DNA from 4 places in the Bacillus sp. XF8 genome. Region 1 is predicted to be linked to each of the others. Evidence: riboswitches for the same ligand, from Rfam matches in the RefSeq annotation. Region 1 holds a riboswitch; each other region holds the start of a gene.
The links. Region 1 has a riboswitch for lysine ahead of J4P91_RS02875 (aspartate kinase). Riboswitches for the same ligand answer to the same signal wherever they lie in the genome.

Region 1 (8,108 bases):
TACTAAAATAATACTTAACTTAATGATAACCATAAGGGTATTAAATTTAGATCCCCACTCCATACCTAATGTTAACAAACCGGCAATAGCAAGACTTATTATCATTGCAATTAAATCTACTCTATGACCAGCACCTGTACCTGGAGCGCCTTGAGCCCAAACAGGAATATGAATTCCAATTTGTTGCAGCAATTCTTGCATATAACCAGACCACCCGATGGCAACTACTCCAACTACTAAAATATATTCGAGTAAAAGATCCCATCCAATTAGCCAAGCTACACCTTCCCCCAGTACAGCATAGCTGTAGGTATAAGCACTTCCAGCAACAGGAATTAATCCGGCAAATTCCGCATAACATAATGCAGCAGCTGCACTAGCTAATCCCGCAATGATAAAAGATAAAATAACTGCAGGTCCTGCGTGTTCAGAGGCCGCTACACCAGTTAATACAAAGATACCTACCCCAATAATACCTCCTAAACCAATTGCAGTAAGTTGCCACAATCCTAGAACTCGATTCAATCCACTACTTTTGCGACCTTCTTTTTGTAATTGGTCTATAGATTTCCTTCGAATGAAAGCGTTCATTCTATTTCCTCCTACGATGATTTTAATAAATATGTCGAATTTCAATTATTTTAGCACAATTATGTATTTTTATTCAATTCTTTTTATTACTAAATATGATATGAAAAATATTCCAAATTATAACATTACCAATATTCATATGTATTACTCCTTCTGTACAATGCTATAAGAATAAAAAACGCATATTTTTTCAAAAATCGCACATATTAACTAAAAACTACTATTTTCAATGAATTGGAGACCTATCTATTATGAAAAGAAAAATAATACCCTTAGTCATTGTTATATGTTTAGCACTTCCTTTGCAAACAAGTGCTTATACATTTCAAGAACTACCCGTTGCCTCAAAGTCTAAGCAATGGTATATCGAAATTGATAAATCTAGCAGCACCAATCCAAAGACTTTACAGCCAAAACAAGGCATTTTTGATACATACTACCTACTTGTAAAAAATATCGGTAAAGACGTATCTAATGTATCAGTTGAAATACGCCACAATAATCCAAAATCAAAATCCGCTTTCAAGCCATTCAACAAGTCTGATATGAGTGTGTCATACAGCCGAACGAGTTTTACAGAAATGAAATTCCCATTATATGAAGATACCAATTCATTTGAAGTTGTTATTAGCTGGGAAGAAAATCAATTTAGTTATAACGGTCACCCAGAAAAAGCAGAACAGCAATTTACACAAACATTCGTATTTCACGAACAGTAAGCTCTGCCATTTAGCAGAGCTTACTTATTTTTTTGTAAACATATATTAATCAAATTGGCGAATACTCGGAACAAGTAGCGCGATTGCTACTACTACAATGGCTGCAATGGCTAGAATAATAATTGTCACAACGCCCCCGATTATATTCGCCAACCAGCCAACGACTAAATATCCTAACGGTAATAATGCAAAAGACCCTAACATATCAAGACTTGCCACTCTTCCAAATGCCTCTTCTGGCACGAGTTCTTGCAAACTCGTTTCCCAAATTAAACCGAAAATCATGATCCCAAACCCTTCAATTGCCATTAATCCAATTAATCCGGGAGCCCAGGAAACAAACGGCATTATTAAAAGTGCCGCCCCACTAATAAGGACACCTCCATAAGCGAACAATCCTCGTCTATGCCATCTCTGTCTCCCGCCAAAAATAAGAGCTGCAACCACAGCACCTCCTCCAGAACATGCCATTCCAAGTCCATAGACGAAAGGTTCAAAGTGATGATGTACATTAAATAGCCATGGGATTAATACAACTATAATTCCTGCGTAACAAATATTAATAAATGAAAATGCTAAAATTGTAATCCATAACCATGGATGGCTTTTTAAGACAACAATACCTTCCGTAAAATCTTTTTTAAAATTCATTTTATGATCTGCTGTTTTCTGTACCTTTTTAGCTGTTACATCTTTTAAAAATAATAAACAAATAAATGACAGCAAATAAGTTAATGCATCTAAGCCAAATCCGACCCCAGCCGATGTGACCGAAACAATAAGACCACCAAGCGCCGGACCAATTAAACGGACACCTTGATTACTCATTTGTGTTAATGCGTTAGCTGCATTACGGATTTCCGGTACAAACACCCTCGCCCGCACTGCCGAATATGCAGGTTGAAATAATCCTTCCATTAGCCCATACATTGCTACTAATACATATAAAATAGTGATTGTTAAAGTTTCTTTAAAAATAAGTACCGCAAGAGTTGTCATTAATATGCATCGAACAATATCGGTAAATAACATTAATTTAACTCGATTCATACGATCAACGATTAACCCTGAAAACGGTAAAACAAGAATATTCGGCAGCATATACATAGCCATCGTCATTCCCATAACAACTGTTGAACCTGTTAACGTATATACTACTACCGGAAGAATTACCATTGTAATAGAACTTCCCAGAACGGAAAGCAGTTGACCAATCCATAAGAAAGTAAAAGGACGTGATTTTGTAACAGGTAACAATAAATTGCTTACATAACTCCCCTTATTTTCCGTTTGTATCTCTCCTTGCATATGTATCCCCTTCCTCTAAGCATCTTCCTTCTTTTTCCTTACATTATAACATTTAATTTTCTTTTTTTTCTTATAATTAAGACTTTTAATACACAAAACATCAATACATTTCAATATCAAATAACACTTATAAACGATCTATTTCTATATTTTTATTCAGATTAAATAGTTTTAATTTTCTAAATATTAACGAAGTACTTGATTTCCTAAAATATTTTAATTATTATAAAACAAATGTTACCAATAACTTCATAAACCAAACACTCTCGCCCAAAACGTGAGATAGAGGTTGCAGCGCTTATAAGTATTCTAAAGGAGACACAGAGATGTCGATGAGTTTAGAAAAAAGGAAGTGTTGCCGAAATTGATAAATTTCTCTGCATTTATCAATTGGGGCTGTTTTCGAATAGAGACAGAACTGTCATATATACAGACGTGTATGTATGAAGAGCTATCTACAAAAAAGAGATATCATTCTTTATATGATATTCCTTTTTTGGCGGTTTTTTTATTAGCTCCTTTTTCTGTTTCCCTTTTCCTGTAACAGCACCATCCTCACCTATTTGAGATGGTGTTTTTTGTTTTTCTTTGTGGTAACTACAGGAATATTGGGGATTTATACTTTTCCTCCCATATGTGTTTTACACACCTTTCCTGCTCTATTCATAAAAATGGACGAAAGAAGGAATTTATAATGGAAACAATTGTGCAAAAATTTGGTGGTACTTCTGTCGGAAGTATCCAACGCATTCAACATGTAGCAGATTTAATTATTGAAGAATATGAACGAAGTCATAGCGTTGTTACAGTTGTCTCTGCAATGGGAAAAAGTACAGATGAACTCGTTGCACTTGCTACCGCTATTACAGAAAATCCGAGTAAACGTGAAATGGATATGCTTCTAACAACTGGTGAACAAGTTACTATTTCTTTATTAACAATGGCACTGCAAGCAAAAGGATACGACGCTATTTCACTAACTGGTTGGCAAGCTGGTATTACGACAGAATCTGTGCATAGTAGCGCACGGATTACTGATATTAATACAGAACGTATTCAATCACATTTACAAAAAGGTACGATTGTAATTGTTGCTGGTTTCCAAGGATTAAGTGAGGAAAACGAAATTACAACACTTGGTCGCGGTGGTTCTGATACAACTGCTGTTGCATTGGCCGCTGCGCTTAAAGCGAAAAAATGTGATATTTACACAGACGTAACAGGTGTATACACGACTGACCCACGTGTCGTAAAAGACGCTTATAAACTCGATGAAATTTCTTATGATGAAATGTTAGAACTCGCAAACCTTGGTGCTAGTGTACTACATCCACGTGCTGTTGAATTCGCAAAAAATCATAACGTAGTTTTAGAAGTTCGTTCAAGTATGGAACAAGAAAACGGAACAATTGTAAGGGGAGAATGTAACATGGAACAACAATCAATCGTAAAAGGTATTGCATTTGAAGACAATATTACACGCGTAACAATTAAAGGATTAGAACAAGGATCACTTTCAACTGTTTTCTCTACATTGGCCGCTGCTCATATTAATGTAGATATTATTATTCAAAGCATTACAAATGAAGGCACTGTACATCTATCCTTTTCTATTCATTCTAATGACTTAAGAGAAACGCTAGAAGTATTAGAACAAAATCAAGAAGCACTTCACTATGAATCTGTAGAATATGAAAATCATCTAGCTAAAGTATCTATTGTCGGATCTGGCATGGTATCCAATCCAGGTGTTGCCGCTGACATGTTCTCTACATTAAAAGACGAAAATATTCATATTAAAATGGTAAGTACATCTGAAATTAAAGTCTCTGTTGTCATTGATCGCCTTCATTTAGTAGATGGTGTAGAAGCACTTCATCAATCGTTTATGGCCAAAATTGAACCATTAGTACAGATGAATTAAATTTATTTTCATAATAACAACAAAGAGCATAGTCTTTGTTGTTATTTTTTATCTAGCAAAATAGTATTATGTTACACTATTACATGTGAAATATTTTCCAAATATCTTTCTAACAGATTCGAAAAACATGTAAAGGTGGATCCATAATGAGAACAGAAAAAATCCTTTTAGTAGATGATGAGCAAGGCATACTAGATATGTTAGTACTTACCCTAAAGAAAGAAAGCTTCATTCATATAACAACCGCTCTAAACGGAACGGACACGTTAAATCTAGTTAAAAATTGTTCATTCGATATCATCTTACTCGATGTTATGCTACCAGATATAGACGGCTTCGAATTATGTAGACAAATACGAAACTATACAAATACTCCTATTCTATTTGTGACAGCGCGCTCTAGTGACTTAGATAAATTAACAGGTTTAGGGATTGGCGGGGACGATTACATAACAAAGCCATTTAATCCTTTAGAAGTCGCTGCACGAATTAATGTCCAACTACGTAGACAAAATATGATAAAAGAAAATCGCAATGAAGAAAATTTGAACCTACATTTTGAATCCTTTTCTCTATATCCTAGCGAGGGACTGATAACTGTAAACGGAGAATCTGTACATTGCACTGCTAAAGAACTAGAATTACTTACTTTCTTATGCACACATCCAAATCGAATTTTCACTGCTGAACAATTGTACGAACAAGTATGGGGACTGACTTCCATGGGTGATGATAAAACAGTAGTAATGCATATTTCTAAATTACGTAAAAAAATAGAAGAAGATCCTAGATCCCCTACATACATTGTTAATTTGAGAGGAATTGGCTATAAATTTATCCCGCATACTAAGGAGCAACAAAAATGAAAATCGGTTTCAGGCTAGGCTTTCATTTTATTCGTAGTTTATTTATCGGTACTTTTTTTATGGGGATCTTCATGGCAATCTTAATGGAAGGTATACTACCTCTTATTGGAATAAATAAAGATGACAAAGACACGGAAGCCCTTATCGTTTTTAGTCTATTTATATGTACTCTTATTTTAGGTGCTATTATATATGGATGGCATATCGGGAAACCTTTATTTCGAATGATTTCATGGATTAACCATCTAGCAGAAGGTTCTTACGTGACACCAGAAAATACGAAACAAATGTACAATAAAAAAACAGGGAAATTAAAAGGCCCTTATCGCTTATATAAAGATGTCTTTCTAAATATAGAACATTTAACAAACAGATTACGAGAAATAGAGAATGAACGAGAACAACTTGAGAAAATGAAACGCGAATGGATGGCAGGAATCTCTCATGATTTAAAGACACCCCTCACTTATATTACAGGGTACAGTGCGCTTATGCTATCGCCAGATCATAAGTGGAGTCAGGAAGAACAAGAGAAGTTTTTGCAAGAGATTCAGCAAAAAGGTGATCATATGAAAGAGTTAATTGAAGACTTAAATCTTTCATTCCGTCTTGAAGGTTCACAGATTCCATTAAGAAAAGAAGAAATAAACATTGTTGAATTTACTAGAAGAATGATAGCTGATATAACAAATGATCCACGGTCTGAACACTATCATTTTAGTTTTCAATCAGATGAAACAAAAATAATGATTCCCATTGATACAAAATTACTCTACCGTTCTTTACAAAACTTATTTATGAACGCCGTTTTACATAACCATAAAGGAACGAAAATTCATACCACTATCTCATTACAGGACGATGTACACATTATAATAGAAGATACTGGAATCGGCATGGATGAAATGACAGTTCAAAATCTATTTAAACAATACTACCGAGGTACAGCTACAAACGTTTCAAGTGAAGGCACTGGTCTTGGAATGGCGATCGCTCATAAAATTATAACTGCACACGGCGGAACAATTCATGTAGACAGCGAAATAAAGAATGGGACAACAATTCATATTACTCTTCCAATTTTATAGTAATTCTTATCGATCCAAAATATAGTTTGATTAAAGTAAGGATTCTTTTCGTTTCATTTAACAACATAAAATTTAATCCAACACTAAAAAAACCAATTTCTCTTTTTTTACACATGAGAAATTGGTTTTTTCTAGTTTTTTAGAAATTGAATCGGTCTAAAAATTTCAATCTGTTACCTATATTCAGCTCCCGAAAAAAACACCTATAAGGGAATAGATAATAATAGTTGAAAATAAAATTGTCATATGGAAAAGCGAAAAAATAAACAATGATTTTGCCCATTTCTCTGAATCCATTTTTTTATAACCATAAATACTTAAGGCAAGCCATAAAATGCTTAAAAGAAGTGATACTAACATAAGACCAATGCTTAATGAACCTAAAAGAACACTTATTATAATTAAAATAATTAAATACACATTCGTTTGTACATATGTCCTTTTAATCCCTTTCACTACTGGAAGCATTGGAACATTTGCAGCCTTATACTCATCATGTTTACGAATAGCTATCGCATAGAAATGAGGCATTTGCCAAATAATCATGATAATAAAAAGACCGATGATAGCTGGATGCGTTATATCAGGATACATAGCGGCCCAGCCAATGAGTGGCGGCATTGCCCCTGAAATACTCCCTATCTCTGTGTTATAAATTGTTCTTCTTTTACTCCACATTGTATATGGTACAACGTACAAAAATAAACCTAAAAATCCTAATAATGCTGCTAAATATGTAGTTAGCGCAAGAAATACTAAACCGGAGATTGTCATCAATATGCCAAGCCATAGTACCGTCTTAGGACTTATGTCTCCGGTTACAGTTGGTCTATTTTTTGTTCTCTCCATGATAGAATCAATATCACGATCATACAGATTATTAAATGCTCCTGCTGCTCCTATTATTAAAATCGAGCCGATTATAGCAAATATAATCTCCGGAATTTTTTCAAACGGGCTAAGCTTATATTTATATAGAGCCAATGTTAACCCTGCAAACATTGGAACCAAATTCGATTTAATAATTCCGGTTTTAACCGTTTGGGCTAAAATGTCCGATAGCTGTCGTTTCGAATTTGTTAATTCTTTTTTCCTTCGCATGACACCCCGTACTCCTTTTCATTAGATGTTTCCTACAATGTATATAGTATTAATATACTCCCCGGTATATTAATACTATATGATATCCATGTCAAGAGAAGAGGCTTTACGGTACACCGGTGAAGAGTAGCATAGAAAGATTAGAAAATCCTCAAACAAATAATTTATACAGCAAAAAATGCATTCTGAACAGATCAAAAATATTCATTCAGGATGTGTTTTTTATAATCGAACTTTATTTCTTCAAAACCACTTTATATTCTCATTACTCATCACGTTTTAATTCAATCGTCCCTGTCATAGACTGTGCTGTTAACTTTGTATCATTTTCTTTTCCACTTCCTATATGCCCTCTTACTTTATGGTCGTTTCCTTTTTCACCCGATGAAAGTGAAAATTCATTTTTGATTTGACCCGCACGTGTTGACAAGTCAACCTCTAGATTTGTTGGCTCTTTCTTAAAGTTTATATTTATATGAGATGATTCGGTTTTTATTTTACTTTCATTTTT
Region 2 (8,108 bases), on a different contig from region 1:
CTCTAATACGTATGATGTTTTTGTTATTTGCGTTGAATTTATGTAGTACTGCTTTTGCCTTATCAGTTACGCGAATGTTCATGGAATCCCAACCTTTGTTTATAGTTCTTATTCTATTATTGCAAAAACATGAGAAATAGGGAAGGAAAGGGATTCAATGAATGATAAGTGTATAGGAATCACGGTTTGAAAAGTAAGGATGGTACTGTAAATGTTTGTGTTAAGCATAACTCGTCATTACTCACTTTCTCAACTTCTTCATACTGAATTTCATTCTTTTGGTAGAATTTTTTCCAGAAATTCACCGCTGCTTTATTGCTTTTTAATTGCATTACATAATAGGTTCCTTCGTGCTGCTTTAACAGTTCTAGAATTGCTAGCTCTGCTATCTTTTTTCCACGGTACGCTTTTAATATGAAAAGATCGTTAATGCAGCAGTCTGTTCCTGATACGGTGAATGGTGGTTTCGCGAATAGAAGAAATCCGACATATTTTTCTTCAAATGTAATGAAGTAAGGAGAAAGCTCATCACGGTTAAAAATAAGTTCAAAAGCATCAAATTCAAAAAATCCATTCTCATTCGGATGAAGGGTAGAGGAGAATTCGGATAAATCATGTAAGTATAACGAATAAAAATTTCTTAATATCTCTCTTTGCTCTGTAGAAACAGCTTCAAGGGTAATATTCATTTTAATCCCGCCTTTTGTAAAAATAACTCCTTTGAAATCTGAAAGTACAGCATACCTTCATACTCGTGGAGAGATTTCTCTAAGTTTTGTACAGTTTCTTTGAATTGAAATCCAAGTTTTTCTAATACATGAATAGATTTTTTGTTTTCTGGAAAGACGGAGGCCATAATCGTTTCGATTCCAATGATTGAAAAAGCATATTGTAAAAGAGCTGATGTTGCTTCGGTTGCATACCCTTTTCCCCATGTATCATGAGAAAGTGCGTAATATAGTTCAGTTGAAGCTGGTTCGAAATCAGAGGGACCTAATCCGCAGTAACCTATGAATTTTTGAGAAATGTTTTCTATAATAGAAAGATTGAATTTAGCGATATGGTTTATAGAATTCTTTTTATTCATGTCTATGCTCCAGCTGATGATATCTTCAATTTCCTTGTACGAATAAATAGGTTCTGGGATATAGAGGTGTACTTCAGGTTGTTTTTGCAATTCATATAAGGCTGGTGCATCAGTAATTTGATAAGGGCGTATATGTAATCTTTCTGTTTCAAGTTTTGCATTTATAAACATGCGGCACCTTCTTTATATAAAAAATTCACACATAATACACTGTTCGACAAAAAGTAAATATATCCTTTCAATAGAGACATTCATTTAGATGAAGTGAATCTTTGAGTAAGGGGGGATTAAGATAAAAAAATAACAGCAAACATTATAATGTTTGCTGTTATTTATCAATTATAGTTCACATTTATCAAGAGGAATTACTTTTGTTTTCTTTGTAAATTTATATCCTAACCACATCGCAAGGAAGAGAGGTAAGCCGATATAAGAAACAAGTACACCATTCCAATCGATAGACTCGCCCATAAATGCTCCGTAATTTTGTCCTAAAATGACAATGACACAAAGTGCAAATGCGAAGATTGGACCAAATGGGAACCATTTTGCTTTATACGGTAAATCATTTAAGTCTTTTCCTTGTGCGATATATGCTTTACGGAATCGGTAATGGCTGATTGCGATACCTACCCATGCGATAAAACCGGACATTCCAGATGCATTTAATAGCCAAACATATACAACACCGTCTCCAAATAAGGAAGCTAGGAAAGCGACGCAGCCAACTACTGAAGTTGCGATTAACGCGTTAACAGGTACGCCGCGGCTATTTAATTTACCTAGAAATTTCGGTGCTTTTCCTTGTCGTGCTAAATCCCAAAGCATACGAGTTGATGCGTACATGCCTGAGTTACCAGCAGATAAAACTGCAGTTAAAATAACAGCATTCATAACAGAAGCAGCAAATGCAACTCCAGCTTTCTCAAATACAAGTGTAAATGGACTTACTGTTACATCACTAGCTGCAAGACTTTCAGTTGTATACGGAATTAATAGACCGATAACAAGAATTGCAAAGATATAAAATAATAGGATGCGCCAAAAGATTGAACGAATTGCTTTTGGAATGCTGCGCTCTGGATCGGCAGTTTCACCAGCAGCTACACCTAATAATTCAGTTCCTTGGAATGAGAAACCAGCCGCCATAAATACGCCGATGATTGCCATGATGCCACCGTTAAATGGTGCATCTGCAACTGTGAAGTTTTTAAAACCTACTGGTTCACCACCCATGATGCCGAAAATCATCATAAATCCAACAATTAAAAAGATAATAACAGTTGCTACTTTAATAAGGGCAAACCAATATTCTGCCTCACCAAATCCTTTAACAGATAAGTAATTTAAAAGAAACATAATGACTAAACAAAGGCCACTCCAAATAAGGGAAGGCGTATTTGGGAACCAAAACTTCATAATTAATGTAACTGCAGCAAGTTCAGCTGCGATTGTAATTGCCCAGTTATACCAATAATTCCAGCCGAGTGCAAATCCAAGAGATGGATCAACAAATTTTGTTGCATATGTGCTAAATGAGCCAGCAACAGGCATATATGCGGCTAATTCAGCTAAGCTTGTCATTAAAAAGTAAACCATAATTCCGATTGCCGCATAAGCTAAGAGAGCTCCACCGGGCCCTGCTGTGTGAATGACACCACCACTGGCAAGAAAGAGCCCGGTACCAATTGTACCGCCGAGAGAAATCATTGTAAGGTGGCGAGATTTTAATCCGCGTCTTAGTTCACCTTGTCCTTGTGTAGATTGAGTTTTAGAGGTAGCTTGATTCGTTGCGCTATTCATGTTCAACACTCCTTTTCTTGTAAGATAGGAAGGAACGGGGGAGAAAAATACAAAAAACCGCCAAAGGAATTTGGCGGAACGTTTCACAAATAACCACCCCATCATACCCTTCCGTTAAGATAGCACCCCACGTTTACACGGTATTTTGTAAACGTGACAGTTCTGTTCCTATTCGGAGACAGACCCAGCTCGTACTTCCAGAGAAGAAATACGAACTTCGGCAGCATTTCCTTTCGAACGGAGTCATTGACATCCTCTGTGTCTAAGCCGTTCTACTAATAAAAGCCGCAACCTCTACCTCATCGGATTGATGAGGATTTATTCATTGCTGTGATTTTTAATATATGGCAATTGTAATTAGTTTCTGAAAATATTGCAAGGAATTTTTGTAGGAAAATATCAAAAAAAATCGGTTATTGTATAGGAAACGTTTTCAAAATTCCACCCGAACCTACTTGATATGTAAAAAATGAAGAAAAAATTGTTATACAAATGTTTCGCAAAAAGATATGGAAAATCCTTTAAAGTTAAAAGAAAATTCAGAAAAATAAAATTCGACATTGACTATAAACAAAATAAAGAGTGCCTAAGAGTGTAAAAAAGGTAAGCAAACTTATCGTTTGCTTACCTTAGTATTTTACATCACCTTATTTAAGGCAAAACTCGCTTTTGTCCAGTCGTATATCCAACGTTTTGCTTTGTAAGTTGGGAATGATTTCGAACTGAGATGAAAAGTGCAATGATAACGATAAGACCTACAACAATATAGGAAAGGGTAATAATGGTTGGATCCACTTTAAATGATGTAAGTAGCGTCCGAATATTTGTAAAAATTATCAGTCCACCAACAAGTACACCCAGTAAGTGTGAAGGTACAATTCGTACTAACCATGCAGCAATTGGAGCTGCTAGAATGCCACCGAGCATAAGGGCAAATACCCAAACCCAGCTAACTTGTTCCCATCCTAATGAAATGAAAAATCCGATAGTTGCTGCTAAAGATACTGGGAATTCACTCGTATCAACGGAACCAATGACTTTTCGTGCTTCATTTCCACGCGCGAGAAGTACCGGTGTAGTGATAGGTCCCCAGCCACCTCCGCCAGTTGAATCAACAAATCCAGCGAACAACCCTAATGGGATAAGCTGCTTTCCAGACATACGTTTATTTGATTTGGCAATTTGTTTTTGAATAATAAATCGTAATAAAATATAGACACCTAATGTAAATAAAAAGAGTGAAATGTATGGTTTAATTAAATCGCCAGGCAAGTTACTTAAAAAGCATGCACCGACAAAGGCACCGATTGCACCAGGTAATGTCAGTCTTGATACGGTATACTTATCAACGTTTCCAAATCGAATATGTGACACGCCAGAAGCTGCGGTTGTAACAACTTCAGCTAAATGAACGGATGCGGAAGCGACAGCAGGTGCAATTCCAAACATTAATAATAATGAGGAAGACGTTACTCCGTACGCCATCCCAAGTGCCCCGTCAATGAGTTGAGCAAAAAAACCAATAATAGCAAAGACAATTAATTTCTGCATGTATAATCCCCCTGTAATAATAAATAAAAAAGGCTCTTTTCCCTAATGAGAAAAGAGCCTTTGGTTTTTCCAATCAGCTTTAATGTTAATTTTTTATTATTATAATGCATATTAATCTTATAAAGCAACTAGGTTTTAAAAGTTTTTTAATTGAATGAAATAACAGAACAATTATATAATAATAAGATGTAATGAAGAGGAGGGGGAAAACCATGTTAGCATTTGATCATCTCGTTCATGCTGTTAGATGTACACCACAAGAAGTTGAAAAACAAATGAGGGAACTTGGGTTTCATACTGTACAGGGCGGGGAACATACGAACTGGGGAACATGGAATAGTTTATGTTATTTTGACTTATCGTATATTGAATTTTTAGCAGTGCAACATGAGGATAAAGCAAAACAAGCGGATAATCCACTAGTCCGGGAAACGGTAGAGAAATTACAAGATGGAGAAGGCATGCTTCAAATTGCTCTTCGTACAGATTATATTGAAGAACTAGCTGTAAAACTCGTAGAAAAAGGATTACAAGTCAAAGGCCCATTTGAAGGAAAACGAATGAGAAATGACGGCCATCTTATAAAATGGAAAATGTTATTTGTGGAACAGGAAGAGAGTAGTCCGAAACTCCCTTTTTTTATACAGTGGGAAGAATCTGATGAGAGTAGAAGGTTAGATTTACAAGAGGTAGGCGTTATTGCCCCGCATAGCAACGAGGTAAAAGAAATTCAGACCATATACTATGCTGTGAAAAATGTACGTGAAACAGTAGAAAGATGGAAAGAGATACTCGAAGTACAAGTGACTTTACCTGAAAATCATAAAGAATGGAATGCGCTTTGTCAAAGTGTATTGCTTGAAAATATTAATGTGCAGTTTTGTGAACCTATTGGTGAAGGGCTGGTACAAAATCATTTAATAAACTATGGAGAACTTCCTTTTGCGGTTGAATTTCAAGGAGGGAATAAACAGAAGAATAGACAAGAAATTTTAGGAAGCCTGTACATATATTAATTGGGGTGATCTAGATGAAAGAGCTGTTAAGGGAGTTAGAACAACAATTGGATTGGCCTCCTATAGTAAAATGTACTCTTATTCCAAAAGGTTTTTCGTTTGATCAAAAGTATAAAATTGAATTAGAAAATGATGAACGTTATTTTATTAAAGTGTGTGATATTGCAACTCGTGAACGTAAACATGAAGAATATGAATATATGTGTCATTTCGAATCATTAAGTATACCAATGCCAAAACTACTTGATTTCGTAAATCTTGGTAAATTGAATCAATGTGTACAAGTGTTTGAATGGATTAGCGGAGAAAACGGTGAAGACATACTTGGCAAGTTGACTGAGAAAGAGCAATATACGGCTGGAAAAAGGGCAGGAGAAGTATTAAAGACCATTCATACAATGAAAAAAGATGATGTAGAAGAACCTTGGGAAGTGTATAGATGGAATAAATACGAGAGATACTTGCAAGCACTAGCAGAATATAAAGTGGATTTTATTGATTTGAACGCTGTTTTAGCTTTTGTGGAAAATCATAAGAGTTTACTACATAATCGTCCGACTGTCTTTTTGCATGATGATTTTCACCCAGCAAATATTATGATTCATCAAAATAAGTTTTGTTCAGTAATCGATTTTGCGAGATTTGATTTTGGGGATCCTATTCATGATTTTTATAAAATGGCTTTATTTACAACTGATATAAGTATACCGTTTGCAGTTGGACAAGTTCATGGGTATTGTGAAGGGAAGCCATCACTTCATTTTTGGAAATTATATGCATTGTATGCAGCGATGATTTTTCCAGCGGATATTGTGTGGGCAAATCGAGTCACACCTAATTTGCTAGATGGAATGAAAATGAGGTTAAGAAGGATTTTAGAAGAACATAATAGTTTTACATCCTATATCCCAAGTTGGTATAAATCTTTTAATGAAGATATAATAAATATAGAATAATTGGAGGTGCTCATATGGATAAAATAGCAGTTATTTCAGATATTCATGGTAATATTCCTGCGCTAGAGGCAGTTCTTGAAGATATTAAATTAAGAGGAATAGAACGGATTTTTTGCTTAGGTGATTTAGTAGGAAAAGGACCACAGTCTAGTGACGTAATTGAGAGAGTGCGGGAAGAATGTGAGCAGGTTGTCATGGGGAATTGGGATGATTTTATAACAAAACCTACTGAATTCGAGACATTACAGTGGCATCAAAGACAGCTCTCAGAAGAACATGCGGACTATTTAAGAGGGTTACCGTTTTCAATTGATTTTATCATGAGCGGGAAATTCATTAGAATGTTTCATGCTTCGCCTAGAAGTCTATATGAAAGAGTTCAACCGTATGCTTCAAGAGAAGAGCGCATAAGCATGTTTGAAAATAGTAATCTGACAGAAAATATGGAAGGTGAAAGAACACCGGATGTTGTCTGTTATGGAGATGTTCATCAAGCTTATGTCCAAAATTTTAGAGGAAAAACATTATGTAACGCAGGGAGCGTAGGAAATCCGCTCGAGATTACACAAGCTTCTTATTTAATTTTTGAAGGGCTATATAATCAAAAAGAAACAGCTAGTTTCTCGATTCAACTTGTTCGGGTTCCGTATGACATTGAACTGGCGATAAAGTTAGCGAAAGAAGCAGAAATGCCAGAGCTTGATGCTTATATCCAAGAGCTGACTACAGCTAAGTATCGTGGATTAAAAAAATAGACTGATGTATTTAGGATAGTGTGAAAAGCGCTACTAAGATAATGAATAATTTACAAGAGAGGTGAGTTTCTTTGTGGGAAGAAACAAATGCAGAAATTCTTGAAGTTATATTTTCAAGGTATGTTTTCGGCAATGAATTCACACAAGGAAATTATAGGAGAAGAGTAAAATTAACAATTCAATTTACCTTAAAAAACGGAGAAAAAGTGATTGCTACAAGGAAAGTAGGGACATTTGTAAAAAATAGATGGATGTTTGAAAGAGGAAAGTGGGTATCCATTTTATATAAAATGGATAATCCTAAAAAATTCAAATTAAAATATCATATTTAAAAGTGGGAATTACCATTCATTTGTATATGGTGTATGATTATTATATACATAGGGTTCTCCAGAAACTCCCTAGATAAATAGGAGGGAATAGTATGAATAAAAGGTTTAGAACATTAATGAAAATTACGCCTCCCCTAAGTGTGTTTTTTATCTTAATTGGCTTAACGATGGGAATATTAGGTGCGTTAGATCATGATTTAAAAACAATAACTGCATCACTATTTATCATTACGCAATCTGTACTTGCTATCATATATACGAAGTCTTTTAAAAAAATATGGGGGCAATAAGCTCAAAATGAAAAAGTGCAAGGAAATTCCTTGCACTTTTTCATTTTAATATTTTGTTCGTAATCCATTACGCTGAGAAGAGGGGAGATTTGTCGATCCATTACCCGTTCGAGAATAAGAAAGATTGTAAAAGGGATTTATTTTTCACAAACTTTAATAGCAGCGTGTAAACGAGAGATTCCCTCATCTATTTGATTGATATCTACTTTTCCGTATGATAAACGAATATAGCCATCCTTTGCTCCAAAAATACTACCGGGCATAAAGGCTACTTGCTGTTTTAAACTTTGCATAATAAGCTGTTTTTCGTTTATAGGC
Region 3 (8,108 bases), on a different contig from region 1:
ATTTTCTTGGTTTCACTTGTTTTTTTAGCTGGGGAACATCTGTGAAAAAATTTACAAATTGGTAAAAGCGCATGTCTATTTTTTCTTCTTGCTCAATTACATATTCCCATTGGATTCGTTTTGTTGGTTGTTTTACCGTATAAACAAGTATAAAGATAAGAAATAATAACATGGCTCCTAATAGAACGACTGATATGGATTGAAAGAGCATGTAAAGAATGAGCGCATTACAAGTCAATCGAATGATAAACCAGATTTGGCCGTTATATTGATCACGCCATATCCAGCTTATGTATATATTCCATCCTTTAACGAGCATTATTATAAAAAAGATTGTACATAAAAAAGGAATGGTTGTATGTAGTGTTTGCATTGCTAATGGTACGATGATAAGAAACGTGAATAGCAATGGAAAAAGCTGAATGACATAATTGTATAGTAGAGATTGTTTAAAGTAAGAAGTCAATTTCTCTTCAAGTGCTAGTAAATACACAGCATCAGGTTTCTGGAGAAACGTACGAATTGGGCATCTAGTTATAACGATTGTAAGTACAATTGTGATTAGTAATAATGAGACTCCTTTAGAAGGAGATGTTTTCAGAAACTTGGCGTAATAATATGCGCAGGTGCATGAGACGAAGATGAAACTATATAATAGACCGCTAATCATGCGTGCAAAGTACATGATGACATTTTGAAGATGCTTTTGGAAACGAGTGCTCCATAGTGTTTCGATTGACATATTTTTTCACCTCTATCTTTTATTATAAGGGTTTCTTTCTTATACAAAAATAAAAACGAGCAAATTGCTTTAAGCAATTTGCTCGTTCTTATTTTTTTCATTTCGTTTCTTATCACGATTCATTAATGGATAGAAGGCAAAGCCGATTACAAATAAGCCGATTCCAAGAAGGAATGTTTTTATATCAGAGGAGCCAGTTTTAATGACCCACAGTGCATAGCACAGTGCAATGACTGCGACAGTACCATCCATAATTCTTGAACCCATTTCATTTTTATACGTTTCACCAGTTGCAACGAGTTTTAATTGGAAGATTGGTGAAACGAGATATGGGATTAAGTAAGCTAAGGTTGAGACAGTAATAACGAATGTATATGCCTCAGCAATTGTCCCTGATAACGTTGAGAAAAGGAAGACTTGTGACATAATGTTTGTCAGTCTTAGTGAATGAATCGGACTTCCTTTTTTGTTTGTTTTTGCAAAGAAGGAAGGGAAGAAACCTTCTTTTGCTGCTTGATATGGTACTTCTGAGCTTAATAAAATCCAGCCTAAGATAGAACCGAATAGGGAAGTAAGAGCAAGTAGCGCCATTAATTTCCCGCCGCCATGACCCATTGCAGCATTTAATGCATCAGCTAATGGACGTTCAGAAGTTTGTAGTTTATCCATATGAAGCACACCCATTGTTAAAATGGTAATTCCTAAATAAATAGCAACAGTTATTAATAAGCCAGCGACAGTTGCATGTTTTACCGTTTTTGGAGATTTAGCACGGTTTGATAAAAGAACGGCTGATTCAATACCGATAAATGCCCAAAGTGTTGTCAGGGCAGCTAAATTCACTTGTGAAAGCAGTCCGTGTGACACGCCTTCTTTATCAATCATTGGTGTGTACCATTGTCCAAATTTTGAAGCTTGAAATGCAAACAAAGTAACAACGATGAATAGAAGGAATCCAGTCACTTTCGTTGTTGTTGCTAAGAAGTTTAATTTCCCAGCTCCGTTTACACCGTTTGTTAAAATCATATGCGTTCCCCATAATAAGAAAGAACAGATGGAGAATGTAATAAGCTTTCCAACTTCCACATTGAAAGTCCCAATTGAAAATAAGAGACGTGTATCTTTCATAATCGGGAAGAAGAGAGATAAGTAACCTGCAAAAGATGTAATAATAGCAACATTACTTGCCCAGTTTGCGACCCAATAGCCCCAAACCATGCTGAATCCAGCCATTTTTTTCTTTTTTGGTGATGAAAATAAAGCATATGCATGACTTTGTGGTCCTGTTGTTAAATCAGGACGACGAATTGCTAAATTACCGAAAACAAGAGCTAGCATTAAAACCCCAAACCCTGTTGTTAACCAAGCTAAAGTGACACCGAGAGGGCTTGCTGTTTGTGCTAATGTACTTGGCACCATGAAAATACCAGCACCAACCATGTTGCCGACAACAAATGCTGTTAGTACCCAAAAGCCCCATTTTTTTTGTTGCATAAAAGAATACCTCCAAAGTTAGTATAACCAAGTCAAGCGAGGAGATATGTATGTCCTCCAAAAAGGAAGAAAGGTAAGCTTCATACAAAACAAAAAAAGCACGTGTAATTGTCGCTACGTGCTTTCTATCTTATAGGAAACCCACGACATACCTCTCGATAGCTCTCCACAAACAAAATGTTTGTGACAGTTCTGCACTTATTCAATACAGACCCAGCAAGAATGCATGGTGGACATTTCTTACTTCGGCAACCATTCCTTTTTCATTCGTTCATCGATGCCACTACATCTCCCGAAAGATACTCTTAATGACTGCAACCTCTACCTCACCGAGATACGAATGAGGATTTATGTATTAAATTAACATAATCAAGGGTAACAAATGTATTTTTATACGTCAATGGATATAGTAATAATCAGATTATAGCGAACAATTTGTCATTAAAAGTAGGGACGAGAATGTTGTTTGAGAAATAAAAAAGAAGCTAGATCTACAGCCGTAGACTAGCTTCTAAAATAAAATGTTAAATTAAGTTTAATACAGTTACTTTTTCACGTGTCATAGACTCAAGGCTCTTACGAATACCTTGTGCTCCCATACCAGAACCTTTTACACCGATGAATGGGAAGTGGTCAGGGCCACGTTCTGTACGTCCGTTAATTTGAACAGAACCAGTGTCAATTTTGTTAGCAATTGCAAATGCTTTGTTAATGTCTTTAGTGAAGACACTTGCTTGTAAGCCGAAATCTGATTTATTCGCAATTTCAATTGCTTGCTCATCAGAAGAAACGCGGATGATTGGAAGGATTGGGCCGAATGGCTCTTCCCAAGCAACTTTCATATCTTCTGTTACATTGTCAATTAATGTTGGGTAAATTAAGTTGCGCTCGCGTTTGTTACCAATCACGATTGTAGCGCCTTTTTCCACTGCATCGTCAACTAATCCTTGAACGAAATCAGCAGATTTATCGTCGATTAATGGAACGATTGTGCTGTCTTGTTCTGGAGAACCAACAGATAGTTCAGCTACTTGTTCTTTTAATAAGCTAACAAGCTCGTCCGCTACATTTTCATGTACAAGCACGCGCTTGATTGCAGTACAACGTTGACCTGAGTATGAGAATGCGCCGCTAACGATATGTTTTGCAGCTTCTTGTAAATCAGCATCTTCGCGTACGATACCAGGGTCTTTACCGCCAAGTTCTAATACAAGCGGAATCATAGCAGCTTTTTTCGCTAAGTGAGCACCTGTATTTGTACCACCTGTGAACGATACCATATTTACGCCAGGATGTTCTACTAAGTAGTCACCGATAACAGAACCGCGTCCTGTTGCTACGTTTACAAGTCCTTTTGGAAGACCTGCTTTATGAAGAGCTTCAACCATTTTAATACCGCTAATTGCGCCTTGTGTTGCTGGTTTAAAGATAACGGCGTTCCCCATAATAAGAGCTGGTGCAAGTTTTGCCGCAGATAAGTTTACAGGGTAGTTAAATGGTGCGATTGCTAAAATTACGCCACGTGGTGCACGTTGAACGATTGCAAGTTTAGATTTAGATCCACCAGGGAAGCTATCACCCATCATGCTTTCGCCATGCATATGAAGTGCTTCGTCTACAGTGTAGCGAATTAAGTCCGCTGTACGAACAACTTCTTTTTTCGCATCTTTATAACCTTTACCGACTTCTTTCATTACAACATCGGCAATTTCATCTTGCATATTTACGAGCTCATCAGCCCATTTATATAAATATTTTGCACGTTCTTGAAGAGAAGCTTCAGCCCATTCTTTTTGAGCTTCTTTTGCTGATGCAATTGCTTCGTCAACTTCTTCACGAGTAATCGCTTGTACTTGTCCAATTACTTCATGTAAATATGGTGATGGAATATCAATTGTTTGCCCAGAAGAGCTTTCTCTCCATTCACCGTTTAAATAAAATTTGTACGTATTGCTAGTTGTCATGATTTGTCCTCCTAAAATAGCAACTTGTAAGAGTGAGTATATGGTGATTGTAGGGGGTTTGAGAATATTTTTCAAACAAAATGTTTATGAAAACGATTTCTTGTGTGATTTTAATTTTGTATGCCCTTTCTGAAAGGGGTTTACTTTATTTTCAAGTGAAATATAGGGTTTATAAATAGTATTAATAGATAATTTTTTTCGAGTATGGGAAAGGGAGTATGTATTTTATCCCGCTATTTGCGGGCAGTAAGACCCCCACCTCAAGATTCAGAGGGAAACGAGGAAGATAGGTGGGGGATCAACTGCCCGTAAAAGCCCGATTGGTGCAGGCTGATAATCAGTGGGGATGAAGAAAACCCCCACTGATTAAAGTTTCACTTTATATTTCTTGTGATAAAAGTTTGTTTTGTAAAATAATGAAAAAAACAATTGACAGAAAAGTTCCTAAAGTTATAAAATTAAAAATGGAAAATAAATGAAGGAGGTGTGCGTAATGATTGTAATGGTAAATATGGCTGGCTTAGCTGGATTATATGATGGAAAACGTTCATATTATTACGCAACCCGTACGGAAAGATAGTGCTTTTTTGTTTTTGAAAAAGCGTACGTTGCGTATTTCGTAACGTACGCTTTTATGCGTTTTTGCGCATATCGTCAAGCGACGGTATGCGCTTTTTTGTCTCTATTTTGATTGTTTCCATACTTTGTATGGTTTCGATAAAACAAGATATGAAAGGGGAAGAGGTATGGTTAAACAGTATAGTTGGCGCGGTATAAAGATAGGGGCTTTTGATAGTGGATAACAGAAATAGAATGAAACAAGATTGAGAAGGGAGAGATTTCATTGTTTTCAGTATTACAAAAGTTAACATGGTTTTTTAAAGAACATTGGAAGAGATATAGTATCGCAATTGGAGCGCTTTTAATTGTAAATGTAATTGAAGTCATTCCTCCAAAAGTAATCGGATTAACAATTGATCATATAAAAATAGGATCTTTAACAAGTGAAGTAATTATGAAATATATTTGGATTTTATTTGGAGCGACAGTTGGTGGATATTTACTCACTTATGTATGGCAACACCAATTGTTTGGCGGGGCATTCGTGCTTGAAAAAACGATGCGTTCAAAATTTATGGGGCACTTGCTGAAAATGACACCGACCTTTTATCACAAAAATCGTACTGGTGATTTAATGGCGAGAGCGACAAATGATTTGAAGGCGATTGCTATGACTGCTGGTTTTGGGATTTTGACACTAGTGGATTCTAGTTTATATATGCTCACAATTGTTTTTATGATGGGTTTTTCAATTAGTTGGCAACTTACAATTGCGGCACTTCTTCCTTTGCCGATTATGGCATATGCGATGAATATATATGGAAAAAAGTTACATGAACGCTTTACGGTTGCTCAAGATGCTTTTGGAGATATGAACGATAAAGTACTTGAATCGATTGCTGGCGTGCGTGTTATCCGTGCATATGTACAGGAAAAAGCTGATGAAGAAAGATTTCATCAATTAGGAACAGATGTATATGAAAAAAATATGAAAGTAGCAAGAATTGATGCGTTGTTTCAGCCAACAGTCAAGATGCTAGTAGGTCTTAGTTATTTAATTGGTCTCGTATATGGAGCGTTTTTAGTATTCCAATCAAAGGTTACTCTTGGAGAACTTGTTTCCTTTAACGTTTACCTTGGAATGATGATTTGGCCGATGTTTGCGATTGGTGAATTAATCAATGTGATGCAGCGCGGAAATGCTTCGCTAGACCGTGTTAATGAAACATTAGCGTATGAGCCTGACGTGAAGAACGTGAAAAAGCCGAAGCGTGTACACGAACCAGAGTATATCGACTTTGATAAAGTTTCCTTTTCGTATCCGGCTTCATCAGATATGAATTTGAAAAATGTTTCTTTTTCATTAAAACAAGGAGAAACACTTGGCGTTGTTGGGAAAACAGGGAGTGGTAAAACGACCCTTGTTCGTCAACTTCTTCGTCAGTATCCACTTGGAGAAGGGGATATTACAGTGTCAGACGTTACGCTTGGTGCAATTTCGACTGAGAACGTACGAGGCTGGATTGGATATGTACCACAAGAGCATATTTTATTTTCAAAAACAGCAAGGGAAAATATTTTATTTGGAAACAGAGAAGCAAGCGAAGAGGAACTTGAAAAGGCTATTGAAATTGCAGCATTCAAAAAAGATTTAGAGTTCCTTCCAGAAGGGTTAGAGACACTTGTTGGAGAGAAAGGCGTTTCTTTATCTGGTGGGCAAAAACAGCGAATTTCGATTGCGCGAGCGGTTATTCAAAATCCAGAAATTTTAATTTTAGATGATTCATTATCAGCTGTAGATGCCAGGACGGAAGCGGCAATTATTGAAAATATACGAAGAGAAAGAAGCGGAAAAACAACAATTATAACAACGCACCGGTTATCAGCTGTGCAGCATGCGGATTGGATTCTCGTTATGGATAATGGTGAAATCATAGAAGAGGGAACACATGATAGGCTCGTTTCTAATGATGGCTGGTATAGAGAGCAGTTTGAAAGACAGCAGGGTGAAAATATAGAGGGTGAGGTGAAAATATGAGCGTTTCAAAGCGGTTATTTAGGTACGCCATGAAAGTAAAGGGAACCATTTTTGCGGCACTTGCAATGTTATTTATTTTCGTTATTGCCGAGCTTGCAGGGCCATTTGTGGCAAAGACAATGATTGATGATCATATTGTTGGGATTGAGAAGCCTTGGTATGAAACGGAGCAAGGTGAGGATGCCGTATTATATAACGGAGCTTGGTATAAGCGAAGCGACCGTTTTGAAAAAGGAGAACAAAAAGGAAAAGAAGTTCGTATTATACAAGTTGGTTTCACTTATTATTTTGTACCTAACAAAATTGCAGCCGAGGGAACACGTTCTGTAAAGGGGGATATTATTACAGTTCAAAGCGGGAAAGCAACGCAAGTGTATAAAGCAAAAATGTTAACAACTAAAGAAGTGTATTCGTTTTATGAACCTGAGATGAAACGATTACTTTTACTTGGCGGAGGATATTTTGCACTATTGTTAGTCGTATCTTTGTTTGCATACGGTAAACAGTTTTTCTTACAGAAAGCATCTAATAAAATCATTCAAATTATGCGTGAAGATGTCTTTTCTCATATTCAAACATTACCGATTCGTTACTTCGACCATTTACCAGCAGGGAAAATTGTATCGCGTGTAACGAATGATACGGAGGCAATTCGTGAGTTATATGTGACAGTTTTAGCGACATTTGTTTCTAGTTTTATTTATATTATTGGAATCTTTATTGCGTTATTTTTACTTGATATTAAATTAGCGCTTCTCTGTTTAATTATCATCCCAATTTTAATTGTTTGGGCTGTTGTATATAGAAAATATGCCTCTGTCTACAATCATAAGATGCGCTCTCGATTATCAGATATTAATGGAACAGTGAATGAATCCATTCAAGGAATGCCTATCATTCAGGCATTTCGTCAAGAGCGTACAACGAAGAAAGAATTTGAAGAATTAAATGAAGATTACTTTAAGTACCAAAATAAAATTTTAAATTTAAATGCAGCAACATCCCATAATTTAGTAGGTGTCTTGCGCAACATTGCCTTTACGGGGGTTATTTGGTATTTTGGCGGCGCCTCTTTGAGCGCTACTGGAATTATTTCTTTAGGGATACTGTATGCATTTGTCGATTATTTAACAAGGCTCTTCTCGCCAATTACAAATATGGTAAATCAGCTTGCAAATTTAGAGCAAGCGCGAGTTGCATCAGAACGTGTATTTGAACTGTTAGATGAAAAGGGAGAAGTACTCGAGGAAGATCGCATTCCACGTCTTAATGGAAATGTTCGGTTTGATAATGTTTCATTTTCTTATAA
Region 4 (8,108 bases), 270 kb from region 1:
TTTTATATTTTTTATTTTTTTAAAAGGAGTTGCTCCATTTGAACAACTCCTTTTAGCATTATACAAGCTCTTTTATACGTATGCGATCGTTCCCAATTATGTTTTCATATGTTTCTCGTTCAACAACCACTTGTGATGTTCCACCTTTTGCAAATACTACAGCCGGTCTGCGAATACGATTGTAATTATTCGCCATAGAATATCCATATGCTCCGGTACAAGAGATCGCTAACAAATCTGCTGAAGCAACTTGCGGCAGTTTTATATCCCAAATAAGCATATCCCCACTCTCACAACACTTTCCAGCAATCGAAACAACTTCTTCAGCCTCTTCTTTTCCTCGATTTGCTAACATTGCCTCATAACGCGCTCCATATAAAGCTGGTCTTAAATTATCTGTCATTCCCCCATCGACTGACACATATTTACGAATACCCGGAATATCTTTTACAGCTCCCACTGTATAAATTGTTGTTCCTGCATCCCCAACAATACTACGCCCTGGTTCAATCCATATTTCTGGAAGAGGATAATTATTTCGTGTAAATTGGTCTCTCACTGCCTCGGTTACAGCATGCACATATGTTTCAAGTGTAAGTGGTGTATCTGCTTCCGTATAGCGAATTCCAAAACCTCCGCCGACGTTTAACACTGTTACAACATAACCAGTCTGTTCTCTTATCTCTTCTAAAAAGTTATGCAATACTTCGATCGCCCGAACAAATCCTGCTGTTTCAAAAATTTGTGATCCAATATGTGAATGAATACCTAACACATTATAATTTGATTTCTCTAACGCTATTTGAATCGCCTGCATTGCCTGGCCGGTAGAAACTCCAAAACCGAATTTCGAATCATCTTGCCCTGTTGTAATATATTCATGTGTATGCGCTTCTACTCCAGGTGTAACTCGGATTAATATATTTACAATTTTTCCATACTGCTGTGCTAAGTCATGTAATATTTCCATTTCAAAGAAATTATCTACCACAAAGCAGCCAATATCTGCTTGCAGCGCCATTATAATCTCTTCTTCCGTTTTATTATTACCATGAAAATGAATGCGTGATGCAGGAAAACCAGCTTGCAAAGCAGTGTACAATTCGCCTCCAGAAACAACATCTAAAGACATATTTTCTTCACGAGCTACTCGGCACATCTCCATGCACAAGAACGCTTTACTTGCATACGCTACTTGGTAAGAGAACCCACTTTCCTGGAAAGCACGATGAAATGCGCGACATTTCTCCCGAATAGAAGCTTCATCGTATACGTAAAGTGGTGTTCCATATTGTTTAGCTAGCTGCGTTGTATCGCAGCCTCCAATTTCTAAGTGTCCTTGCTCATTGATTCGGCTTGTGCCGTGTAAATACATTTGAATTCCTCCCTTATTTCCTCTAAAACTCATAACCCCAATCTTCTTCTATTCATTGCAGCGCGTTTTTAGATAAACAAAAAACGCGCGGAACAATGTTCACACGCGTTTCTTATTAGGAATAATGTATCATGAAAAAATAAACGAGTTGTTATCTTCTCAAATAAGAAACCGCATCAACATCTCCAAATAGCTCTCCATAAAATAAAATCTTATGACAGTACTACATTTATTCAATGTAGTCCCAATATATGAATGACGTGGTCACTCTTATATTTCGGCAATAGTCCCTTTCAATCTATGATCACGGATTCCACTAAATCTCCCATAGCTTACTCTTTCCTATCGCGGCCTCTACCTTTGAGAGTAGATGAGGTAAGTCTATTTAATTTTCAAACATCTTATGTTGGTATTAACAATACCAAACGAATAAATTATTTGTCAAACAATTTTTCACATTGTTTTTTTACAATTTAATTTCGTATCATTTGGCAAGCGCTTTATATCTATTTTTTTCACAGTCCATTCTCCTTCATCATTATCAAACGTAATTTTTATTTTTTCAAATGGCGGAAGCACTTTCCCACCTATGCCTGCTTCATATTTCGTCACTTCAATTACAGCTTGAAATAAATATGTACCACTATACAATTTTTTTAAACTAACAATCTTCGGACATTCATACGGTTTTTGTTTCCCATAATGCTTCTGAATCGCTACATTTATTTGTGGAAACAAAACGGAATAAAGAGCATCTTCTAATAACGGCGCATCATATTGTGCAGTAAAAACTGTAGGAGTGGAAAAGAATAAAAAACCACTACATATGAAACAAAATAACTTTTTCATCATAACCTCCGTATCAAAATGCGATATGGTTATTGTCTCCGTTTTCTTTTTTTCTAACCAATTCTTATAAAAATCATCCACAATTCTGTTTTGTTTTCGTATAATAGTACATAAAGATAAACGACTGTTCGTATATATAAAGTGAAACTTCTATCATTAGAAATACAATCACTAGAACCGTCACTTATAGTAGGAGAGGAGTATATTATGCTACAACATTTGTTTCCAAAATTACGATTTGCACTTGTTGCAGTCGTTTTATTATGGATAAAAACATATATTGTGTACAAGCTAGCCTTTGATATTAAAATTGATAGCTTCTTCGAAGAAATGATGCTATTGTTTAATCCAATTGCTTCATTGCTTTTATTTTTTGGTCTAGCTTTATTAGCATCAAAATATCGAAATCAAATTATTATTGGAATCAGCTTTTTACTGTCATTTATTTTATTTGGAAACGCGATGTTTTATGGGTTTTATAATGACTTTGTCACATTCCCTGTTCTATTCCAAACCAATAACATGGCTGATTTAGGAACAAGTATTAAAGAACTATTTACGTACAAAACATTACTTCTATTTGCGGATGCAATTATTCTAATGTTTATTTCACGTAAGTTCCCAAACTTTTGTGATAACACGCCACTATCTCGTTCTGAAAAACGGAGCTTTTTTGGTGGTATAACAGCTCTATTAGCATTACAAATTATTGTTTCGGTCGTTCATAAGCCACAATTGTTTTCACGTTCTTTTGATCGTCAAACCGTTGTGAAAAATCTAGGTTTATACACGTATCATCTATTTGACATTACACTTCAATCTAAATCTTCTGCAGAGCGTGTATTCGCAAGTGGAGACGGTTTTTCTGAAATTAAGAACTACGTGAATTCAAAAGATACACAAGCTGATAAAAGCTTATTTGGAGTTGCAAAAGGAAAAAATGTCATTCTAATTTCAATGGAATCAACACAAAATTTTGTTATCAACAAAAAAATCAATGGAAAAGAAATTACTCCATTTTTAAATCAGTTTATAAAAGATAGTTATTACTTCGATAACTTTTATCATCAAACTGGACAAGGAAAAACATCCGATGCTGAATTTATTGTAGAAAATTCATTATATCCATTAGACCGTGGCTCTGTATTCTTTACACATACAAACAATGAATACACAGCAACTCCTGAGTTGTTAAAAAAATATGGATACTATTCCGCCGTCTTTCATTCGAATGATAAAACCTTTTGGAATCGGGATATCATGTATCCAGCACTCGGATACGATCGTTACTTTAACCTAAATGATTATATAGGAACAGAACAAATGTCTGTTGGTTGGGGGTTAAAAGATAAAGAGTTCTTTGAACAATCGATCTCAAAACTTAAATCTTTACCAAAACCGTTTTATACAAAATTTATTACATTAACAAATCATTTCCCGTTTCTTTTAAATCCAGAAGATCAATATATTAGTGAGTATAATTCTGAGAGCGGTGTACTAAATCGTTATTTCCCAACCGTTCGTTATACAGATGAAGCTCTTAAACTATTTATCAATCGATTAAAAGAAGAGGGTTTATACGATAATTCAGTTATTGTTATTTACGGAGATCATTACGGAATTTCTGAAAATCATAATGCTGCTATGGCACAATTTCTCGGTAAGGAATCCATAACTCCATTTGATTCGATGCAGTTGCAACGTGTACCACTTATTATTCACGTTCCTGGTCAAGAAGGAAAAGTCATTTCAAAAGTATCTGGACAAATCGATATAAAACCAACATTACTTCATTTACTTGGTATCAAAACAAACCAATCTATTGAATTTGGTACTGATTTATTTACCAAAAATGAACAAACACTTATGATTATGCGTGATGGTAGTTTCGTAACAAACGATTATGTTTATACAAAAAATATGTGCTATAAAAAAAGCACAGGTGAACTGATTGATTCAACGATTTGCCAGCCGTATATTGAAAAAGCGAAAACAGAATTAAATTATTCTGATAAACTTATCTATGGAGATTTATTACGATTTGATCCTAACAATAAATACAAAACGGGAACAATGATAACTAAATTTGAATAACCTTAAAAGCACCCTCGGATAACAATTTGAGGGTGCTTCTTTCTTAGCTAAATCTTTACCATTTCATAAACATGGTAACTTTATTATATGAATACAAATTTAAAAACTGACATAAAACCCAATCTTTATGTGGGAGAGCGCATCCGGCCATGCATAGAAGCGGTCAGCTCCTTTTTTAGCCCCATGCCGAATGAAAACAAAGGGAGAAAATGAGCGGAGATCTGTTTTTGTTGTCATAGCAGTGATTTTTATATGTTAAAAATCAAAAAACTGATAGAAACCCTTTCTTTTTAGGTGGGAGAGAGTATCCGACCATGTATAGAAGCGATCAGCTCCTTTTCCTGCCCCACGCCAAGTGAAAACAAAGAGAGAAGGCGAGTGCAGGCCACCTTTTGTTATTCATAGCCGCAGCTTAGATGATGAAAAATCAAAATGGATTTATACAGCTTCTCACTTCAAAGGTCCAATAGAAATAAAGAAGCTAAGCACTGGATAAACTATTCGTGAAATCTTTCATGAAATGGGAATTTTTTCGTACGTGGAAAGAAATTTATGTTATGATAAAAAAAGTAAACTTTCATACACTAATTAAGAATTTATTACAGAAAGCAAGGGATCAGATTTTGTATAGAGCAGCAATTCCAAACTTATTTACGCTCGGAAATTTATACAGTGGATTTTTATCAATCGGCTATGCATCTTTAGGGTATTATAAACCAGCTGCTATTTTAGTACTAATCGGGATGATGTTAGATAGTCTTGATGGCCGGCTAGCTCGTTTATTGCGTGTTGATTCACAAATGGGGAAAGAACTTGATTCACTAGCAGATGTTGTAACATTTGGAGCTGCGCCTGCAGTTTTAATGTACTACACTTCCTTTTCCAATTATGGAATTATCGGACTATACATAGCAGGACTATTCCCTCTGTTCGGAGCATATCGCTTAGCGCGCTTCAATGTAACGCCTTCATCTACTTCTATGAAGTATTTCACTGGTGTTCCTATTACTGCAGCAGGAGGACTCGTTGCCTTCTTAACACTATTTTCACATACCATTCCAAAAATTGTCCTCATTACGGTATTTGTAACGTTTGCATTTTTAATGGTAAGTCGTATTCGTATCCCAAGTTTAAAAGATGTACCAATTCCACGATACAGTATTATTGTTACACTCTTTTTAATCGGAATTATTTATACAATGTATAAAACAAGCTTTGGCAATATTTCAGTATTTCTGTTCATTGCCATCCCACTTTATATTTTGTATATGTTATCTCAATTTATTAGGCAAAGACCTTCTCATAAAAAACGAGCAAATAAAGAAAAATAAAGAGACACCTTCCAAGCCGGAAGGTGTCTCTTTATTTTGTAACTAATTCCTTTTGATTCACAGGCGCTAATGCTTCTTTTCCTTCTAACACAGCTAAAATGTTACGTACTGCCATTTCAGCCATGGCATCACGTGTTTCAAACGTTGCATTTCCAACATGCGGAGTAAGGACAACATTTTTCAATCCCTTTAATCTCTCTGTAATTTTCGGTTCAAACTCAAATACATCAAGAGCCGCCCCTTCAATTTCATTTGTCTCTAACGCATGAGCAAGCGCTAGTTCATTCATAATTGGACCACGCGCTGCATTTACAATATATGCTGTTTTCTTCATCATTTTAAATTGTTCTTCATCAATCATATGATGGAGACTTGGATTATACGCACAGTTAATCGTAACAAAATCTGCTGTTTGTAACAGTTCTTCTAACGTTACATACGTTGCTTCCAATTCGTTTTCTGCCTCTAGCTTACGATTTGGACCTGTGTAAATAATATTCATTCCAAATGCTTTTGCACGTTTGGCAACTGCTTTTCCAATTTCCCCAAGACCGATAATTCCAATTGTCTTTCCATATACTTCTCGACCAAGGAAAAAGAGTGGTGCCCAGCCATTAAATCCCACTGTACGACATAATGTATCTCCTTCTGGAATTCGTCTTGCCGCAGCTAAAAGAAGAGCAAATGTTAATTCTGCCGTTGCTTCTGTTGAAACTTTCGGTGTATTTGTAACTGTAATTCCTTTTTCTGCTGCATACATGTAATCGATGTTATCGTAACCCGCACCATAATTAGCAATGACTTCCAAATTAGGTGCTGCATCAATTACCTCTTTTGTTACCTTTGTAGAAAGTAAGCTTAGCAGTGCATCTTTATCCTTCACACGTTTTGCTAATTCTTCGCTACTAATTAATTCTTCTTTGTCATACATTTCTATTTCATGATTTTGTAATAACTGTAATCCGATTTTTGGAATGTTTCCTGCTACTAATACTTTTGCCATTACTAAGCACCTCTTCTATTAAAAAATAGGAATTTCCTTATATTATATTGTAAGAAATCTAAGTTAAAAAAGCCAAGGAATTTGATTACAGTTCTGAAAACTGACACTTTTTCTCATAAGAAAAAGGGAGATGGAGATCTCCCTTTTCCTTATTGTTCTTCACTAGATTGTTTTCCAAGCTTTGCATCAATCGTTCCTTCTGCTACCGTATCACTAATTTGTTCTTGGATTACAGAGTTGACTTCCTCGTTTGTTTGAGAAGTATAACTTTGATTCGTCACTTTCATGTTCTGTTTGTTATTTTGTTTTGCCATTTAAAACCCTCCTTTATCATTCTTTCTTATTTTGAGCAAAAAGAAAGGTTTTCATCACAAAATCATTTTTCAATTTGAAACAGTTGTTGATTCTTTTTCAAGCAACTGCATCTTCCTCACCCGTTTTTCAAATGTAGCTACATGAGAGATACCATGATTACGTAATGTTTTCACATTTTCCTCGACATAATTTCCTAAATCATTTGGATAATGAGCATCTGATGAAAGAGTGATTGGTACTTTATGCTTTGCTAAAACTTGTAAATAAAGCGGACTTGGACACATTTCTCGAACAGGATAACGATAATATAACCCAGCATTTACCTCCGTTGCTGTATTTGTTTCTAGTAATACCTTAGCAATTCTTTCATAATATGGAACCTGCACATTTTCATCTAATCGATAATTAAACACTTTTATATTATCAAGATGAGCTACAATATCAAATACCCTGGAACGAATTGCTTTTTCGACTGTCGCAAAAAACGTATCATATAATGCATGTAACTCATGATTTTCAAAATATTCTTTCGTATCAGGGTTATCAAATCCCCAGCCATTAATAAAATGGACAGAACCAATCACGTAATCCCAATCTCCTAATGCCAATAAATTTTCTAGCTCTCGCTCGCCACCAATAAAATAATCAGCCTCAATCCCGAGACGCAGTACTACTCCTCGTTTTCTCCAGCGCTCCTTTGCCTCTTGGATCGCCTTTGTATAATCGTAAATCGATGCTACCCGTACTTGATCTAACCATTCTTTCTGCAAACGCCCGAGCTTTGATTCACTAATATCTACATATTTCTCGTAATACTCCTTTGCCTCATAAAAGCGATAGAGATGATCAACAATACCGACTTCTTTTATTCCTTTTCGCAGCGCTTCTTCTAAATAGAAATCAATCCACTCTACTGTAAATGGCCCTTCCTGCACTCTTTTTTGCAAGCGTTCTTGTGTTTTCATGAGCCATTCAATGGAATTCTTTTTCTCTTTGAGCGGTTGATAATATTCTAGCGCTTCATTTATTCTCGCCAACCATCGTATTGAATACGGGCCTTCCTCTAAATGAAGGTGATAATCCACTTTCATAGTTTCTCCCCCTTATAACGTATCAATTTTTTTACGCTCTCCTATTTTTG

Region 2: it holds a riboswitch for lysine, as region 1 does, so the genes downstream of both, J4P91_RS12485 (amino acid permease) here and J4P91_RS02875 (aspartate kinase) in region 1, are expected to answer to the same signal.
Region 3: it holds a riboswitch for lysine, as region 1 does, so the genes downstream of both, J4P91_RS18190 (amino acid permease) here and J4P91_RS02875 (aspartate kinase) in region 1, are expected to answer to the same signal.
Region 4: it holds a riboswitch for lysine, as region 1 does, so the genes downstream of both, lysA (diaminopimelate decarboxylase) here and J4P91_RS02875 (aspartate kinase) in region 1, are expected to answer to the same signal.

The regions. Positions count from the first base shown of each region.
Region 1 is NZ_JAGDQK010000002.1:456,923-465,030, reverse strand. Features, by position in the region: gene J4P91_RS02890 (amino acid permease) at 1-591, opposite strand, end outside; gene J4P91_RS02885 (hypothetical protein) at 843-1,310, shown strand; gene J4P91_RS02880 (MFS transporter) at 1,356-2,618, opposite strand; lysine riboswitch at 2,894-3,080, shown strand; gene J4P91_RS02875 (aspartate kinase) at 3,313-4,542, shown strand; gene J4P91_RS02870 (response regulator transcription factor) at 4,689-5,408, shown strand; gene J4P91_RS02865 (sensor histidine kinase) at 5,405-6,496, shown strand; gene cyoE (heme o synthase) at 6,680-7,597, opposite strand; gene J4P91_RS02855 (DUF4097 family beta strand repeat-containing protein) at 7,863-8,108, opposite strand, start outside.
Region 2 is NZ_JAGDQK010000019.1:53,297-61,404, forward strand. Features, by position in the region: gene J4P91_RS12470 (iron-sulfur cluster biosynthesis family protein) at 1-82, opposite strand, end outside; gene J4P91_RS12475 (GNAT family N-acetyltransferase) at 180-689, opposite strand; gene J4P91_RS12480 (GNAT family N-acetyltransferase) at 686-1,258, opposite strand; gene J4P91_RS12485 (amino acid permease) at 1,427-2,890, opposite strand; lysine riboswitch at 3,003-3,195, opposite strand; gene J4P91_RS12490 (sulfite exporter TauE/SafE family protein) at 3,542-4,441, opposite strand; gene J4P91_RS12495 (VOC family protein) at 4,654-5,457, shown strand; gene J4P91_RS12500 (aminoglycoside phosphotransferase family protein) at 5,472-6,413, shown strand; gene J4P91_RS12505 (metallophosphoesterase family protein) at 6,428-7,168, shown strand; gene J4P91_RS12510 (hypothetical protein) at 7,240-7,500, shown strand; gene J4P91_RS12515 (hypothetical protein) at 7,593-7,790, shown strand; gene pdxR (MocR-like pyridoxine biosynthesis transcription factor PdxR) at 7,928-8,108, opposite strand, start outside.
Region 3 is NZ_JAGDQK010000029.1:13,546-21,653, forward strand. Features, by position in the region: gene J4P91_RS18185 (ABC transporter permease) at 1-742, opposite strand, end outside; gene J4P91_RS18190 (amino acid permease) at 812-2,236, opposite strand; lysine riboswitch at 2,388-2,568, opposite strand; gene J4P91_RS18195 (NADP-dependent glyceraldehyde-3-phosphate dehydrogenase) at 2,761-4,200, opposite strand; gene J4P91_RS18200 (ABC transporter ATP-binding protein) at 5,045-6,799, shown strand; gene J4P91_RS18205 (ABC transporter ATP-binding protein) at 6,796-8,108, shown strand, end outside.
Region 4 is NZ_JAGDQK010000002.1:182,425-190,532, reverse strand. Features, by position in the region: gene lysA (diaminopimelate decarboxylase) at 59-1,375, opposite strand; lysine riboswitch at 1,558-1,740, opposite strand; gene J4P91_RS01425 (DUF3888 domain-containing protein) at 1,829-2,224, opposite strand; gene J4P91_RS01420 (LTA synthase family protein) at 2,432-4,318, shown strand; gene pssA (CDP-diacylglycerol--serine O-phosphatidyltransferase) at 4,942-5,649, shown strand; gene J4P91_RS01410 (NAD(P)-dependent oxidoreductase) at 5,681-6,652, opposite strand; gene J4P91_RS01405 (DUF4025 domain-containing protein) at 6,802-6,966, opposite strand; gene J4P91_RS01400 (histidinol phosphate phosphatase domain-containing protein) at 7,036-8,058, opposite strand; gene hisE (phosphoribosyl-ATP diphosphatase) at 8,071-8,108, opposite strand, start outside.